DNA from 3 places in the Paraburkholderia dipogonis genome. Region 1 is predicted to be linked to each of the others. Evidence: predicted binding sites of a transcription regulator. Region 1 holds the regulator's gene; each other region holds the start of a gene.
What was found. The regulator LexA, encoded in region 1, represses DNA repair genes until DNA is damaged. The targets are predictions, from matches to a motif close to ACTGTATNNNNATACAGT.
Positions count from the first base shown of each region.

Region 2: a site for LexA is predicted at 2,331-2,348, ahead of dinB (DNA polymerase IV). Genes of this name have one in related genera too.
Region 3: a site for LexA is predicted at 3,133-3,150, ahead of recA (recombinase RecA). Genes of this name have one in related genera too.

Region 1 covers NZ_JBHUFR010000008.1:413,710-418,553, forward strand. Annotated here, with positions in the region: gene cysT (sulfate ABC transporter permease subunit CysT) at 1-6, opposite strand, end outside; gene ACFSNN_RS11850 (sulfate ABC transporter substrate-binding protein) at 148-1,188, opposite strand; gene lexA (transcriptional repressor LexA) at 1,502-2,152, shown strand; gene ACFSNN_RS11860 (hypothetical protein) at 2,247-2,591, shown strand; gene ACFSNN_RS11865 (DUF2939 domain-containing protein) at 2,698-3,360, shown strand; gene ACFSNN_RS11870 (universal stress protein) at 3,522-3,986, opposite strand; gene nodI (nodulation factor ABC transporter ATP-binding protein NodI) at 4,285-4,844, shown strand, end outside.
Region 2 covers NZ_JBHUFR010000034.1:207,032-211,875, reverse strand. Annotated here, with positions in the region: gene ACFSNN_RS36360 (SDR family NAD(P)-dependent oxidoreductase) at 1-167, shown strand, start outside; gene ACFSNN_RS36355 (NADPH-dependent F420 reductase) at 239-838, shown strand; gene ACFSNN_RS36350 (aminotransferase class V-fold PLP-dependent enzyme) at 1,066-2,193, opposite strand; gene dinB (DNA polymerase IV) at 2,439-3,584, shown strand; gene ACFSNN_RS36340 (heavy metal sensor histidine kinase) at 3,617-4,844, opposite strand, start outside.
Region 3 covers NZ_JBHUFR010000023.1:79,618-84,461, reverse strand. Annotated here, with positions in the region: gene sucC (ADP-forming succinate--CoA ligase subunit beta) at 1-374, opposite strand, end outside; gene ACFSNN_RS28960 (DUF2889 domain-containing protein) at 371-1,111, opposite strand; gene recX (recombination regulator RecX) at 1,261-1,968, opposite strand; gene recA (recombinase RecA) at 1,976-3,052, opposite strand; gene ACFSNN_RS28945 (response regulator transcription factor) at 3,285-4,067, shown strand; gene ACFSNN_RS28940 (sensor histidine kinase) at 4,077-4,844, shown strand, end outside.

The DNA of each region.
Region 1 (4,844 bases):
CGTCATGCTCGTTACTCGTTCAGGTTGATGCTCGTGTTGCCGGCCGCCGGGCCCTGGCGGCCAAAAGCGCGCCGCATGGGGCGCGCTCGGGAGACGCATCGCCGCGTCGTTTCGCCTATGCTTTTGCCAATTCCTGCAGCGGACGTGTTACTGCGGTTGATAGATCGAATCGAACACGCCGCCGTCGGCAAAGTGCGTCTTCTGCGCGTTGGTCCAGCCGCCGAACGAATCGTCCACCGTGTAGAGCTTCAGCTTCGGAAACTTGGCGGTCAGCTCGGCCGGCACCTTGTTCGAACGCGGACGGTAGAAGTTCTTCGCCGCGATCTCCTGGCCTTGCTCGCTATACAGAAAGTTCAGATACGCTTCGGCGAGCTTGCGCGTGCCATGCTTGTCGACCACCTTGTCCACCACCGCGACCGGCGGCTCCGCCAGAATGCTCACCGACGGCACCACGATCTCGAACTTCTCCGCTCCGAATTCCTTCAGCGACAGGAAGGCTTCGTTTTCCCACGCGATCAGCACGTCGCCGATACCGCGTTGCACGAAGCTGGTGGTCGCGCCGCGCGCGCCGGAATCCAGCACGCCGGCATTCTTGTACAGCTTGCCGACGAATTCCTTGGCCTTCTGATCATTGCCGCCCGGTTGATGCTCGGCATATGCCCAGGCCGCGAGGTAGTTCCAGCGCGCGCCGCCCGAGGTCTTCGGATTCGGCGTCACGATCGACACACCCGGCTTGGTCAAATCGTCCCAGTCCTTGATGTGCTTCGGGTTGCCCTTGCGCACCAGAAACACGATCGTCGACGTGTACGGCGAGGCGTTGTCCGGCAGGCGCTTCTGCCAGCCCTTGTCGAGCAGACCCTTGTTAGCGAGTGCGTCGATGTCGTAGGCGAGCGCCAGCGTCACCACGTCGGCTTGCAGGCCGTCGAGCACCGAGCGCGCCTGCGCGCCGGAGCCGCCGTGCGACTGCTTGAAGGTGATCGTCTCGCCCGTCTTCGCTTTCCACTCCTTGCCGAACGCCTGGTTGACGTCCTGATACAACTCGCGCGTCGGGTCGTAGGACACGTTCAGCAGCGTCGTGTCGGCGGCGTGCGCCTGCGCCATCACGCCGAGCGTGCCCGCCGTGCCCAACGCGAGCGCCGCGATGAGTTGTTTCGTCCTGCCTGCCAGCCCCGTGCGTTGGTGATTCATATCGACTTTCTCCGCGTTGTGTCCGCTGAAACAGCGTGTGGTGTTCTTTTACGTCGCGGTCACGTGCACATGAGCGCCAACTGGAGGCCAGTCTATCGAAGGGCTTTCATCATTAAAAATAATGTTTCTTCATTTTTTAATACGCAAAAGTGGTAATGACAGCTGGATAAGGCGTTGCGGCGCGAAAACGGATGTTCGAGCGTCGCGCGACGGCGCTGGAGCGCCACCCTTCGCCACGAACTTAAAGTAAAGCTTGAATTGCGCCGAATACTGTATAAAAATACAGTCACCTGTTCATACATACAGTGGCGCCATGACCAAACTCACCGCACGACAGCAGCAGGTTTTCGATCTGATCCGCAGGGCTATCGAACGCACCGGCTTTCCGCCCACCCGCGCGGAGATCGCCGCCGAACTGGGTTTCAGCTCGGCCAACTCGGCAGAAGAACATCTGCGCGCGCTCGCTCGCAAGGGCGTGATCGAACTCGCGGCCGGCGCATCGCGCGGCATTCGCCTGCTAGCCGGTCCGGAAGATTCGCCGCACCAGTTCACCCTGCCGCACGCCAGCATCATGCAATTGTCGCTGCCGCTGATCGGGCGCGTCGCCGCTGGCAGCCCGATCCTCGCGCAGGAACATATCTCGCAGCACTACGCCTGCGACCCGGCGCTGTTCTCGAGCAAGCCGGATTACCTGCTGAAGGTGCGCGGGCTGTCCATGCGCGACGCGGGCATCTTCGACGGCGACCTGCTCGCGGTGCAAAAGCGCAGCGAAGCGAAAGACGGCCAGATCATCATTGCCCGGCTCGGCGACGACGTCACGGTCAAGCGCCTGAAGCGCCGGCCGAACGGGCTCGAACTGATCGCCGAGAACCCCGACTACGAAAACATCTTCGTTGAAACCGGCAGTGCGGAATTCGCGCTGGAGGGCATCGCCGTGGGGCTGATCCGCCCCGGCGAGTTCTAACCCGCCTGCCCGTTCGACAGAATAAAAAGCCGCGTCAATGTCGCATTAATGTTGCATTAGCGTCGCATCAATGTCGCATCGTCTGGAGAGTCTCATGGAACGTCTTGCCCGCCTGCTGCCCTTTCGTCAGTTCGGTCGTCTGCGTCATCTTCGCAAGCTGGTGCCTTGCTCATTGATCGAGGCGGCCACGCTCAGCACGCCGTCGCTGTTCGACTCGCCCGAGGCTGCGTCGAGTTTGCCGTCTTCCTTGCCGGCGTTTGCCCGCGTGTCGTTGAATTCGGGTTTGAACACGGCCGAGCCGGCGCGTCGCGCACCGGTGCGGGTCTATCACGGGCCGTCGCGTCTCATCATGGTCGGCACAATGGACGCGGTTTGCCGCATGATCGACCGCTGCATCGCCGATGAAGCCAACGTGCACGGCGCGGTGTTCGAGTCTTGAGGTGCTGGCGGGTCTATAACGGGACGGCGAGAGATTGCATTGCGTGGGATCGTTTTCGCGTGGCCGCGGTCCACGTTAGATCACACCTGATGGAGAGTCCCACTCGATGGCAGTTCCGAAACGTACCCAACGCGGCAGCAGAGGCAGCGCCACAAAGCCGCTGATCGTCACGCTAGTCGTGATCGTTGTGATCGCCGCACTGGGGTTTGCTTATGCGTCACCGTACATCGCGCTGAACAATCTCAAACGCGCGGCCGACGCGCGCGACGCGCAAACGGTCAATCAGTACGTCGACTTCCCTGCGTTGCGTGAGAGCCTGAAGGAACAGGTCGCCGGCCTGCTAACACGCCGGCTTGGCGCCCATAGCAACGGCAATCCATTGGCCGCCATTGGCGCAATGATCGGCGTCGCATTGATCGGTCCGCTTGTGGATGCGTACGCCACACCTGACGGCGTGGCGGCCTTGCTGAACGGCATGCCGCCGCGCGGCGATCCGGGTGAGCGGCCGCCCGCGCCGCCGGCCGCGAACAATTCGCCGGATGCCGCCGCGACAGCAGCCGCACCGGTTCCGCCGCCTGCCGGCAGCGCGGCGAATGGAAACGCCGACGCCACGCCTCCGCAACCGCCGCAAACCACGGCGGGCTATCGCGGCCTCAACGAGTTCGTCGTCACGTACCAACATGGCGCCGGCGATGCGCGTTACTCGGCGATCTTTCAGCGCGAAGGTGTATTCACGTGGAAGCTGGCAGCGGTCAACCTGAACGAGTGATCGCGGCCGGTCGGCTTTGTTTGGCGCGGATCCTTTGGTCGCGCCAATTGTTCAGCGAGTCGTGCAGCGACTTCGTTATGACGTCGAGGCTACGAGGCAGGTGCGGCCGGGGGGTACCCGGCCGCCAGTCGACCACCCGCCCTCGGCGACCGACATGCGCCTCAAGCCGCCGCTTGCTGCTGCTCCTGCGCCGAAGAACACGCCACCAGAATGCTGCACGAGACACGGTCGAGCAGCGGCGTATTGCCCGCACCCATCCACCATCGTGACAAACCCGTGCGGCAGCGGTGGCCGACCACCACCAGGTCGACGTGCAGTTCATTGGCGAGGTTGGCGATCTCATCGATCGGATGGCCGAATGCGAAATGCCCCTGTGCGGTTACGCCTCGTTCCGTGAGCCAGTCCACGCCTTCCTGCAGAATATCGCGCGCGGTCTTTTCGAAACTGCCGCAGGCCACATCGGTCAGCAGGCCCGCGCTTTGCGCAATGCTCGAACGCATATCGACCACCGACAGCAAATGCGTTTCCGCTTTCAGATCCAACGCCAGGTCGGCGCCGCAACGTAGTGCTTTGCGGCCTTCGCGCGAGCCGTCGTAGCACAGCAGGATTTTCTGGTAGCTCGCCATGATTTTTCTCCCTTCGCGCGGGACGCGCGATTCTCAATTAATCATGGTGCGCCGCAATTCAGGTTGCAAGGGATGGAAAACGCTAACTGTGCGCTGAGCGCCCTTGACCGCCCTCTAATCGCACCTTAAACAGGTGCGCGAGCCGTCCGGACAGTCTCCGCAGGCCGATGCCGCAGTGCAAGAAACCCGCTTCGGATTGTCGGTGCAAACCAACAGTGCCGCGCCGATGTCCTAGAATAGGCCGCCTCCCCGGCCCACTCACGTCATTCACGCCTTTCCCTGGAGACTTGTTCGATCCATGCCCGAAGCCGCCATCGAATTTCATCAGGTCAAAAAAAGCTACGGCGAAAAAACGGTCGTCGATGGACTGTCGTTTCATGTCAACGCCGGCGAGTGCTTTGGCCTGCTCGGCCCGAACGGCGCGGGCAAGACCACCACGCTGCGCATGCTGCTCGGCATCGCGGCGCCCGATGCGGGCACGATCCGTCTGTGCGGCGAGCCGATCCCCGGCCGCGCGCGCGTGGCACGGGCGCGCGTCGGCGTGGTGCCGCAGTTCGACAATCTCGATCCCGACTTCACGGTGCGTGAGAACCTGCTGGTGTTCGGCCGCTACTTCGGTCTGAGCGCCGCGCAATGCCGCGCCATGGTGCCGTCGCTGCTCGAATTCGCGCGTCTGGAAAGCAAGGCGGATGCGCGCGTGAGCGAGCTGTCCGGCGGCATGAAGCGGCGCCTCACGCTGGCGCGTGCGCTCGTCAACGATCCCGATGTGCTGATCATGGACGAACCGACCACCGGCCTCGATCCGCAGGCGCGGCATCTGATCTGGGAGCGGCTGCGCTCGCTGCTCGCGCGCGGCAA
Region 2 (4,844 bases), on a different contig from region 1:
AAGCGCTAGGCGAGGAAGGCCAGAAGGTCTTCGCCTCGATGACTCCGCTTCAGCGCATGGCCGATCCGGCAGAGATCGCAGCGGCGGCCGCCTTTCTCGCGTCGCCGGACAGCAGTTTCATGACCGCCAGCGAGGTTGCCGTCGACGGCGGCCTGGCGCAACTCTGACGCGCTGCGCCCGTCGGTCACTCCATTCGATATTCGGAGCCCGTAGGGCCTCGCACACCAAAGGAAAATCTATGAGCTACGCAATTATTGGCTTCGGCAAGATCGGCCAGGCGCTCGCCAGGGCGTTTGCCCGAAAAGGCATCGAAGTATCCGTTGCAACTACTCGCAACCCGGAAAGCTTCGCATCCGCTGCGGCCGCGATCGGACCTGAGATCATTCCCAAAAAACTGGCGGAAGCGGTCAAGGCGGATATCGTCTTTCTGGCTGTCGGCTTCAAGTCGCACCAGGATGTCGCCAAGGCGCTGCCCACCTGGCAGGGGAAGACTATCGTCGACGTGACCAATGCCTACGGCGTGCCCCCGGAGGAACTGGGGGAACAACCTTCTTCAAAGGTCGTCGCGCGGGCGTTCACTGGTGGCCGGCTGGTCAAGGGCTTCAATCATTTGGGCGCCACCGTCCTTGGCCAGGATCCGGCCGTACAGGGCGGCAGGAGAGTCGTGTTCCTGGCAAGCGACGACGAGGGCGCCGCGGAGGAGATTGGTGCGCTTGCGGAAAATCTCGGTTTCGCGCCGATCAAACTCGGCGGCCTTTCGGAAGGTGGACTGCTTGTTCAGGGGCGGGGAAATAGCTGGGGTCAACTGATCTTCAAGGACCTGGTCAAGTTCGACTGATGAGTCGTGGCCGCAAGTTTCGATGCGATCCTGCCTCGCGGAGAAAGAGCCAACCACGGTTTGATTGGAGCGAGCGCGGCGCCGGCGGCAAGTCACGCTCCGCTCATCTGGCGCCCCGTCCTCGCCGGCAAATCCGCGAACTAGATCGAACACGATCCGATAAAAGGAAAATGGCGCGCGCCTCCGGGAAATACGCGAGCCCCTACCCCTGAAACCATGTAGATAGACTAAACAATAGTGCCCACCGCCTTCGCGAGCCTCGCCACCGCGCCCTCAACGTCGTGCAGTTTGTCCAGGCCAAATAAGCCAATCCGGAAGGTCTTGAAATCCTCAGGCTCGTCGCATTGCAGCGGAACGCCAGCCGCGACCTGCAACCCTGCATCGGCGAACTTCTTGCCGGATCGAATCCCGTCATCGTCCGTGTAGCTGACGACGACGCCTGGAGCCTCGAAACCTTGGGCCGCCACGCTCCTGAAACCCTTGTCCGCAAGGAGCGAGCGAACGCGCTTGCCGAGTTCAAGCTGCTCCGCTCTCACTTTGTCGAAGCCGTATGCCTCGGTCTCCTTCATGACGTCACGCAATGTAGCGAGACCGTCCGTAGGCATCGTTGCGTGGTACGCGAACCCGCCGTTCTCGTATGCTTCCATGATCTGCAGCCATTTGCGAAGATCGCAAGCGAAGCTGGTGCTCGTGGTCGCGTCGATTCTTTCGCGGGCGAGCGGGCTCAACATGACCAGCCCGCAGCACGGTGACGCGCTCCATCCCTTTTGCGGCGCGCTGATCAGCACGTCGACGCCGCTCGCCTGCATATCGACCCAGACCGTGCCGGAGGCAATGCAATCCAGCACGAACATGCCGCCGACGGCATGCACCGCGTCGGCCACCGCGCGTATGTAAGCGTCCGGCAGCATGATCCCCGATGCGGTTTCGACATGCGGCGCAAACACCAGATCCGGCTTGTGTTCCCTGATAGCGGCGACCACCTCTTCGATCGGCGGCGGCGCATACGCAGCTTGTCTCCCCTGTTCGACCGGGCGCGCCTTCAGCACGATCGCTTCAGACGGAATGCCGCCCATGTCGAAAATCTGCGACCAGCGAAAGCTGAACCAGCCATTGCGGATGACCAGACACTTCCTGTTCGTCGCGAACTGCCGGGCCACGGATTCCATGCCGAAAGTCCCGCTGCCCGGCACGACCACCGCCGACTTCGCGTTGTAGACCTTCTTCAGAGAACCTGAAATATCGCGCATGACGCCCTGGAAAAGCTGCGACATATGATTGATGGATCGGTCGGTGTAAACGACTGAATATTCGAGGAGTCCCTCGCGGTCGACATCGGGAAGTAAGCCTGGCACGTTTGTCTCCGGTTTTAGACGACTATAAGGATCGAAAACAGATTCTAACGAAAGCCACCTGTGGCCGAGGTAAAAAGCATTTTGCATTCGGATCGCAGCGCAAACCAGTTTCCGGGGGTCCACGACCTGACAAGAACACTGTATGAATGTACAGTCTAGCTATTTGCGCCGCAGAACGCGACTTCTCGCTATATCGACGTTCATCACTACGGGCTCCGATAAGCGCTATTTTTGAGTATCAAGGCATGCCAGATGACAGGCGCATAGCCCACATCGACATGGACGCATTCTTTGCGTCCTGTGAACTTTCGCAGTATCCAGAACTGCGGGGCCAAGCCATGGTGGTTGCCGGCCGGCGTTCCGACGCGCCCCGAATCAACGCGGACGGTACGCGTGAATTCGCGCGGTTACGCGACTATGCGGGCAGAGGCGTCCTGACGACCGCAACCTACGAAGCACGGGCCTTCGGCGTTCATTCCGGCATGCCTACGATGCAGGCGGCCCGGCTGGCGCCGGATGCCATCCTGCTTCCGGTGAATTTCGATCTCTATCGAACGTACTCGCGACTGTTCAAGGACGCAATCCGGTCCGTCAGTCCGACAATCGAGGACGTGGGAATCGACGAGGTCTACGCCGACCTGTCGCTCCTGAACGACGAATCGGAGCAAATCGCACGGAAGCTGAAATCGGCCGTCTTCGAGGCGACCAATCTCACCTGTTCGGTTGGCATTGCACCCAATAAGCTCTTGGCAAAACTGTGTTCGGACATACAAAAGCCAGACGGAATCACGATTTTGCGGCTTGAAGATTTGCAAGCCAGGATCTGGCCGATGGCTGCCAAAAAAATCAACGGTATTGGGCCGAAGGCCAACGCCAAGCTCACGTCTCTAGGCATAACGACCATCGGCGAAATTGCCGCATGCAGCGAGCAATGGCTGATCGAACAGTTCGGACGCAGCTATGGGTCATGGCTTCGCAGAGTTTCCCATGGGCTCGATGACAGGCCCGTGGTGACTCATAGCGAGCCTGTCTCGATGAGCCGGGAAACCACTTTCGAGCAAGACCTGCACGCCGTGCGACACAGGCAGGAACTCGGCACCGCCTTCACCCGTTTATGCGAACAGGTGGCGCTGGATTTGCAGCGTAAAGGCTATCTCGCGCGCAGGATCGGGATCAAGCTTCGCTTCAACGATTTTCAGACAGTAACGCGCGACGTCACGCTCCCGGAACCGGTTGCGGACGCCAAGGCGCTGCGTCATGCGGCCACCCAGTGTCTGAAACGGGTCGACCTGGTTAAATCCATCAGGCTGCTGGGCGTCAAGGCGGGTAACCTTCAACGTCCGGGGGCGACTGAGAGCGACGCGCCGGCTCAGTTCACGCTGGATTTTTAGTGCACGTGCCGGCTGCTGCGGCGTCTGCCGGTTCAGGCCGACTTGCTCTTCGCCAGCGACGAATAACCGCTTGCGTCAGCAGCCGCATTCGGGTTCGAGCGCGCTGCCGGCACGCCGGCTTCGATCGGCGAAACCGCCGCGACCGAAAACACAAAGGTGTTGATGCCGTGCGCGCTTTGCGCCGACACGCTGCCGCGATGCATCTCCGCGATCGCCTTCACGATCGCAAGACCCAGGCCGTGGTTTTCGCGGCTATTCGTGCGCGAGACTTCCGCGCGATAGAACCGGTCGAACAGATGTTCGAGCACATCCGGCGAGATCGGCTCACCGGGATTGGCCACCGCGACGCGCACCTGGTCCTCGTCACTCACGATCGTCACGCTGATCTCCGCGTCCGGCTCGCAATGCTGGATAGCGTTCATCAATAGATTCGTACAGGCGCGGCCGAACAGCGAGCGGTTCACGCGCGCCATGGCGTCGCCGCGCAATTGCGCACGCACCCGCGCTTCTTCGAGCGGTATCTCCAGAAACTCCAGCGTATGCGCGACTTCCGCGGCCAGCGATACGTCGACGAGGCCCGTCGCACGTTCGCCCTGATCGGCGCGAGCGAGGAACAACATGTCGTTGATGATCGCCCGCATGCGCTCATACTCTTCGAGGTTCGATTGCAACGTATGGCGCAGATCGTCGACCGAGCGATTACGTGTCAACGCGACTTCTGTCTGGCCGATCAGAATCGTCACCGGCGTGCGCAGTTCGTGGGCCACGTCCGCGTTGAACGATTCGAGGCGGCCATACGCGCCGTCGAGGCGCTCCAATGCACCATTGAAGGAGTTGGCCAGGTCGTTCAGTTCGAGCGGCAGCGAGGCCGTATTCAAACGCTGCGAGCGGTTGTTTGGACTCACGGCGGAAGCGTCGCGCGTGAGGCGCGTGAGCGGCGCGAGGCCGAGCCGCGTCACCGAATAGCTGAGCAACAACACGGCGAGACTGCCGAGCGCCGACAATGCGGCCAGCGCCAGGCCGAACACGCGCATGGTGCGCACATTGGGCGAATAGCTGGCGGCCACCTGCAATTGCACCGCAGGACGCGCGCCGTAAGCCGGGATCGTCGCCGTGGAGGTCAGCATGTCCTGACCGCCGCCGGCCGGCGTCACGCGCGAATAACCACCCGCCCAGCTCGTGACCACCGAGCCGCCGACCGGTGTGCCGTAATGAAAATACGGATCGGCGCTCGACACCGCATACACCGTGCTGCCGTCG
Region 3 (4,844 bases), on a different contig from region 1:
GCCATCACGACGATCTTCTGCGAAACGCGATCGATCACGAGGCCGACATACAGTTCCTTCTTGATGTCAGCGCCTTCTTCGATCAGCAGGCGATTCACCTTCTGGCCTTCCGGACCGGTCTGGTGCGTGACGAGCTGCATGCCGAGGATCTGTTCCGAGTACTCGCGAACCTGATCCAGCGACTTGGCGACCTTCACGCCGCCGCCTTTGCCACGGCCACCCGCGTGGATCTGAGCCTTCACGACCCATACCGGGCCGCCGAGCTCTTCCGCGGCCTTGACCGCATCATCCACCGAGAAGACCGGCTTGCCGCGCGGTACCGCGACGCCGAATTTCCGCAGGATTTCCTTACCCTGGTACTCGTGAATCTTCATGCGTGATTCCCTTCAGTCTGAGAGTTGGATTGAACTTCGTTTCCGCTGCCGTCGTTCATGCCGGACGCGTTGCCGCCCGCGCCTGTCTGGCGGACTGCCCCTGCGCCTGACGATGCCGCGCGATCCGCTGTATACGGAGCGCGGCCATACCAGCGCGGATAAAACTGCTGCACCGCCTCGCCGTCGAAACGCAGCGCGTGGCAGCGTCCCAGCTGGAATGGCGGTTTGTCGTTGGAATGCTCGCCTGTGCTGTTAGACGATCCGTCTCCTGAACCTGCGTTCGCGCCCGGCGTGCTGTCACCGGTACTCCAGACTTCACCCGCGAATGCCTGAATCGCAGCGGTCGGCAGGATCGCGCACAGCTCGGTGAGATGCGTGCAACCTGCCGTGCCGCCGAGCAAACGGGCAGACTCACGACGGAAGTTTTGACGGAGATTGAGCCCGATGAGGGCACGGTAGGCGGGATTGCTGGCTTGGCACAAACCTGGATAGGGCACCCAGTCGGACGACGCCTCGGCGTCGACGACATTGAGCTTGCGATCGATGGTGATGCGAAGCCAGAGTTCATGGATCGGCTGACCATTGGGCCGGACGCCCGACGCAAGCATCACGTCGCGCGGTTTCTCGTCAGTCAAGCACGCTTCCACATCCCACAGGCCATCGGCTCGCTCATAGGCTTCCGCTCTGATTGCGCGACGATGGCGCAACTGACGGGACACGGGCTGGGAGAGCGGCATGCGGGAAGGAAAGGCCGGATTGGAAAACCCACGAATTTTAGCATACTGGGTATTTGGGACAGGTCGGATCGCGCACGGCCGCGCCGTGCGCGGCTGGGAGCGGAACGCACCGTCCCAAAGGGTTTGTACGCGAACGACGGACGACGCGGCTACTCGCCGCTCCACTCCTCGTCGATTCCCTTGAGGATTTTGCCGATCGTGGCGCCTGAAAATCCGCGCGAGGCCAGAAAGCGCTGCTGTTTCGCCCGTTCGGCAGGCGTTTCGGGCAGGCGGCCGAACTTCTTTTGCCAAACGGCATGCGCACGGGCGAGTTCGGTTTCGCGCAATTGCGCGCTGGCCTCTTCGACGAGCGTCTGGTCGACCGAATGCTGCTTCAATTCGCCGACGATCCGGCTCGCGCCCAATCGCGACGAGCGGCGATGGATCAGACTTTCGGCAAAGCGCGAATCGGACAGCCAGTTTTCCGCTTCCAGCGCATCGAGCACGGTGTCGAGCGAATCGGTTTCCTCGACGAACGGCTTCAGCTTGCGCGCCAGTTCGGTGCGGCTGTATTCGCGGCGGGATAGATAGCCGAGCGCGCGGCCTTTTAAGGACCGTGCCGGACGTTTGGATTGTTTGGCTTCGTCTTGCCCGGGTTTCGCCTCGCCAGGAACGCGACGTGAGCGGGTGTAGGTGGTTTCGGAAGGATCCGAGCCTGCGGGCGATGGGGATTCAAACTGCGCGCGCTGCGGATTGCGGCCCGCAGCGCGGTCGTGTGCGTCGAACGATTCGAACGGATCGAACGACTCGTCGCCTTCATCACGCGGGCCGTCCGCGTGGCGTCCGGAATCGGACAACGGCCGGCCCTTGCGTATCACGTGATGGTTACTCTTCTTCGTCCGCGACTTCAGCGGCTGCGCCGGTCACGGCTTCAGCCATGGCATTCACGCCCAGCGATTCACGGATACGGTTTTCGATCTCGCGAGCAATATCCGGATTTTCGCGCAGGAATTCACGCGCGTTGTCCTTACCCTGACCGATACGTTCGCCGCTGTAGCTGTACCACGCGCCGGCCTTGTCGACGATCTTGGCCTGCACGCCCAGATCGATAATTTCGCCCTGACGCGAAATGCCTTCGCCGTAAAGAATGTCGAAAATCGCTTCGCGGAACGGCGGAGCCACCTTGTTCTTCACCACCTTCACGCGCGTTTCGTTGCCGATCACTTCGTCGTTCTTCTTGATCGAACCGATACGGCGAATGTCCAGACGCACCGACGCGTAGAACTTCAGCGCGTTACCACCCGTGGTGGTTTCCGGGTTGCCGAACATCACGCCGATCTTCATGCGGATCTGGTTGATGAAGATCACGAGACAGTTCGTGCGCTTGATCGTGCCGGTGAGCTTGCGCAGCGCTTGCGACATGAGACGCGCTTGCAGACCCGGCAGCGAATCGCCCATTTCGCCTTCGATTTCAGCCTTCGGCACGAGTGCCGCGACCGAGTCGATCACGATCATGTCGATCGAGCCCGAGCGTACGAGTGCGTCGGCGATTTCGAGCGCCTGTTCGCCGGTATCCGGCTGCGAAACCAGCAACTCGCTCACGTTCACGCCGAGCTTGCCCGCGTACTGGATGTCCAGCGCGTGTTCCGCGTCGATAAACGCTGCCGTGCCGCCGAGCTTCTGCATTTCGGCGACGACCTGCAACGTCAGCGTGGTTTTACCGGACGATTCCGGGCCATAAATTTCGACCACACGGCCACGCGGCAAACCGCCGACGCCCAGAGCGATGTCAAGGCCGAGCGATCCGGTTGAGACCACCTGGATGTCTTCGACCGCCTCACCCGCGCCGAGTCGCATGACCGACCCTTTGCCGAACTGCTTTTCGATCTGTGCGAGTGCGGCAGCGAGTGCCTTGCTCTTTTCAGCCGTCAGTCCAGCCGAGCCTTTCTTGCTTTCTTCCATGAATCGTCCTTTGCTATGATGAACGGCGTCTGAGGCAGATGTGCAGCCCACTTTGAAAGGACAGCACACGAAACCCAGACACTGTATAAAAAAACAGTAGTTTTGGCAAGCACGATTCTCATGCGAACGCGCATTTTTACCGTCGCGCTGCCCAACTACCCACAATAATTTTCGGAGACCGCTGTGCGCCGGGGGACACCCCACGGTGCCGGCAAGGCCAGGCTGGCGCACCATGCGAATTCTGATTGCCGAAGACGACAGCATACTCGCGGACGGTCTGGTTCGATCACTCCGCCAATCGGCCTATGCCGTCGACCATGTGAAGAGCGGCGTCGAGGCGGATACCGCGCTGTCGATGCAATCTTTCGACCTGCTGATTCTCGATCTGGGCCTGCCGCGCATGTCCGGCCTCGATGTGTTGCGGCGCCTGCGCGCGCGCAATTCCACCCTGCCGGTGCTGATCCTGACCGCCGCGGACAGCGTCGACGAACGCGTCAAAGGTCTCGACCTCGGCGCCGACGACTACATGGCCAAACCCTTCGCGCTGAACGAACTCGAGGCACGCGTGCGCGCACTGACGCGGCGTGGTGCCGGCGGCGGCCCGACGGTCGTGCGGCACGGCTCGCTGTCGTTCGACCAGGTCGGCCGGATCGCCTATGTCAACGAGCAGGTGATCGATCTGTCGGCGCGCGAACTGGGTTTGCTCGAAGTGCTGCTGCAGCGGATCGGCCGGCTGGTTTCGAAGGAGCAACTCGTCGATCATCTGTGCGAATGGGGCGAGGAAGTTAGCAACAACGCGATCGAGGTCTACGTGCATCGCCTGCGCAAGAAAATCGAGCCGAGCGGCGTGCGCATCATCACCGTGCGCGGTCTGGGTTATTGCCTCGAGAAAGCGGCGTCGCCGGCGAGCGTAAGCGCGAGCACGAACGCCATGACCACACCCCCGCCCGCCGAGCCCGAACCGCCCGCCTCGCCGCCGTCCGGCGCGATGCCGGCGAGCCATCACTACAAATAGAGGACGCCCATGTCCGCACGCGCAGACCGCGCTACGGCGCACGCGGCGGACCTCGACGAGGCGCGCGACGAGCGCTACGCCAATCCGTTCGCCCCGCCAGACGAAACCGAAGCCGCCGCCGAGGCCCGCCCGCGCTCGCTGTTCGGCGAGATTCTCGACTGGATGCTGGCGCCGCTGCTGCTGCTTTGGCCGATGAGTCTCGCGGTCACCTATCTGGTCGCCAAGTCGATCGCGAACAGCCCGTTCGACCGTGCACTGGAAACCGACGCTTACGTGCTGGCCCGCCAGATTCATCCGGTGAACGGCGTGGCGGAACTGACGCTGCCCGACTCCACGCGCGACTTTCTGCGCGCGGACAATGTGGACAGCGTGTTCTATCAGGTGCTCGGCACGCGCGGCGAACTGGTGGGCGGCGAGCGCGACATGCCGCTGCCGCACGAGGAAGACCGCCCGCAGCCGGGTCTCGTCGAATTTCGTGACGACGTGCTGCGCGGCAACGATATCCGCGTCGCCTACACGACCGTCGAGTTTCCGCAGACGCCCGGCGCGCAACCCGTGCTGGTGCAGGTCGCCGAAACGCTCGACAAACGCAGCCAGCTCGCCAACGACATCATCAAAGGCGTGATCCTGCCGCAGTTCGTGATTCTGCCGCTCGCCATCCTGCTGGTGTGGTTCGGACTTTCGCGCGGCCTCGCGCCGCTGCACGCGCTGCAAGCGCATATCCGCGCGCGCCGCCCGGACGACCTGTCGCCGCTCGAGGCACGCCGCGCGCCGCCG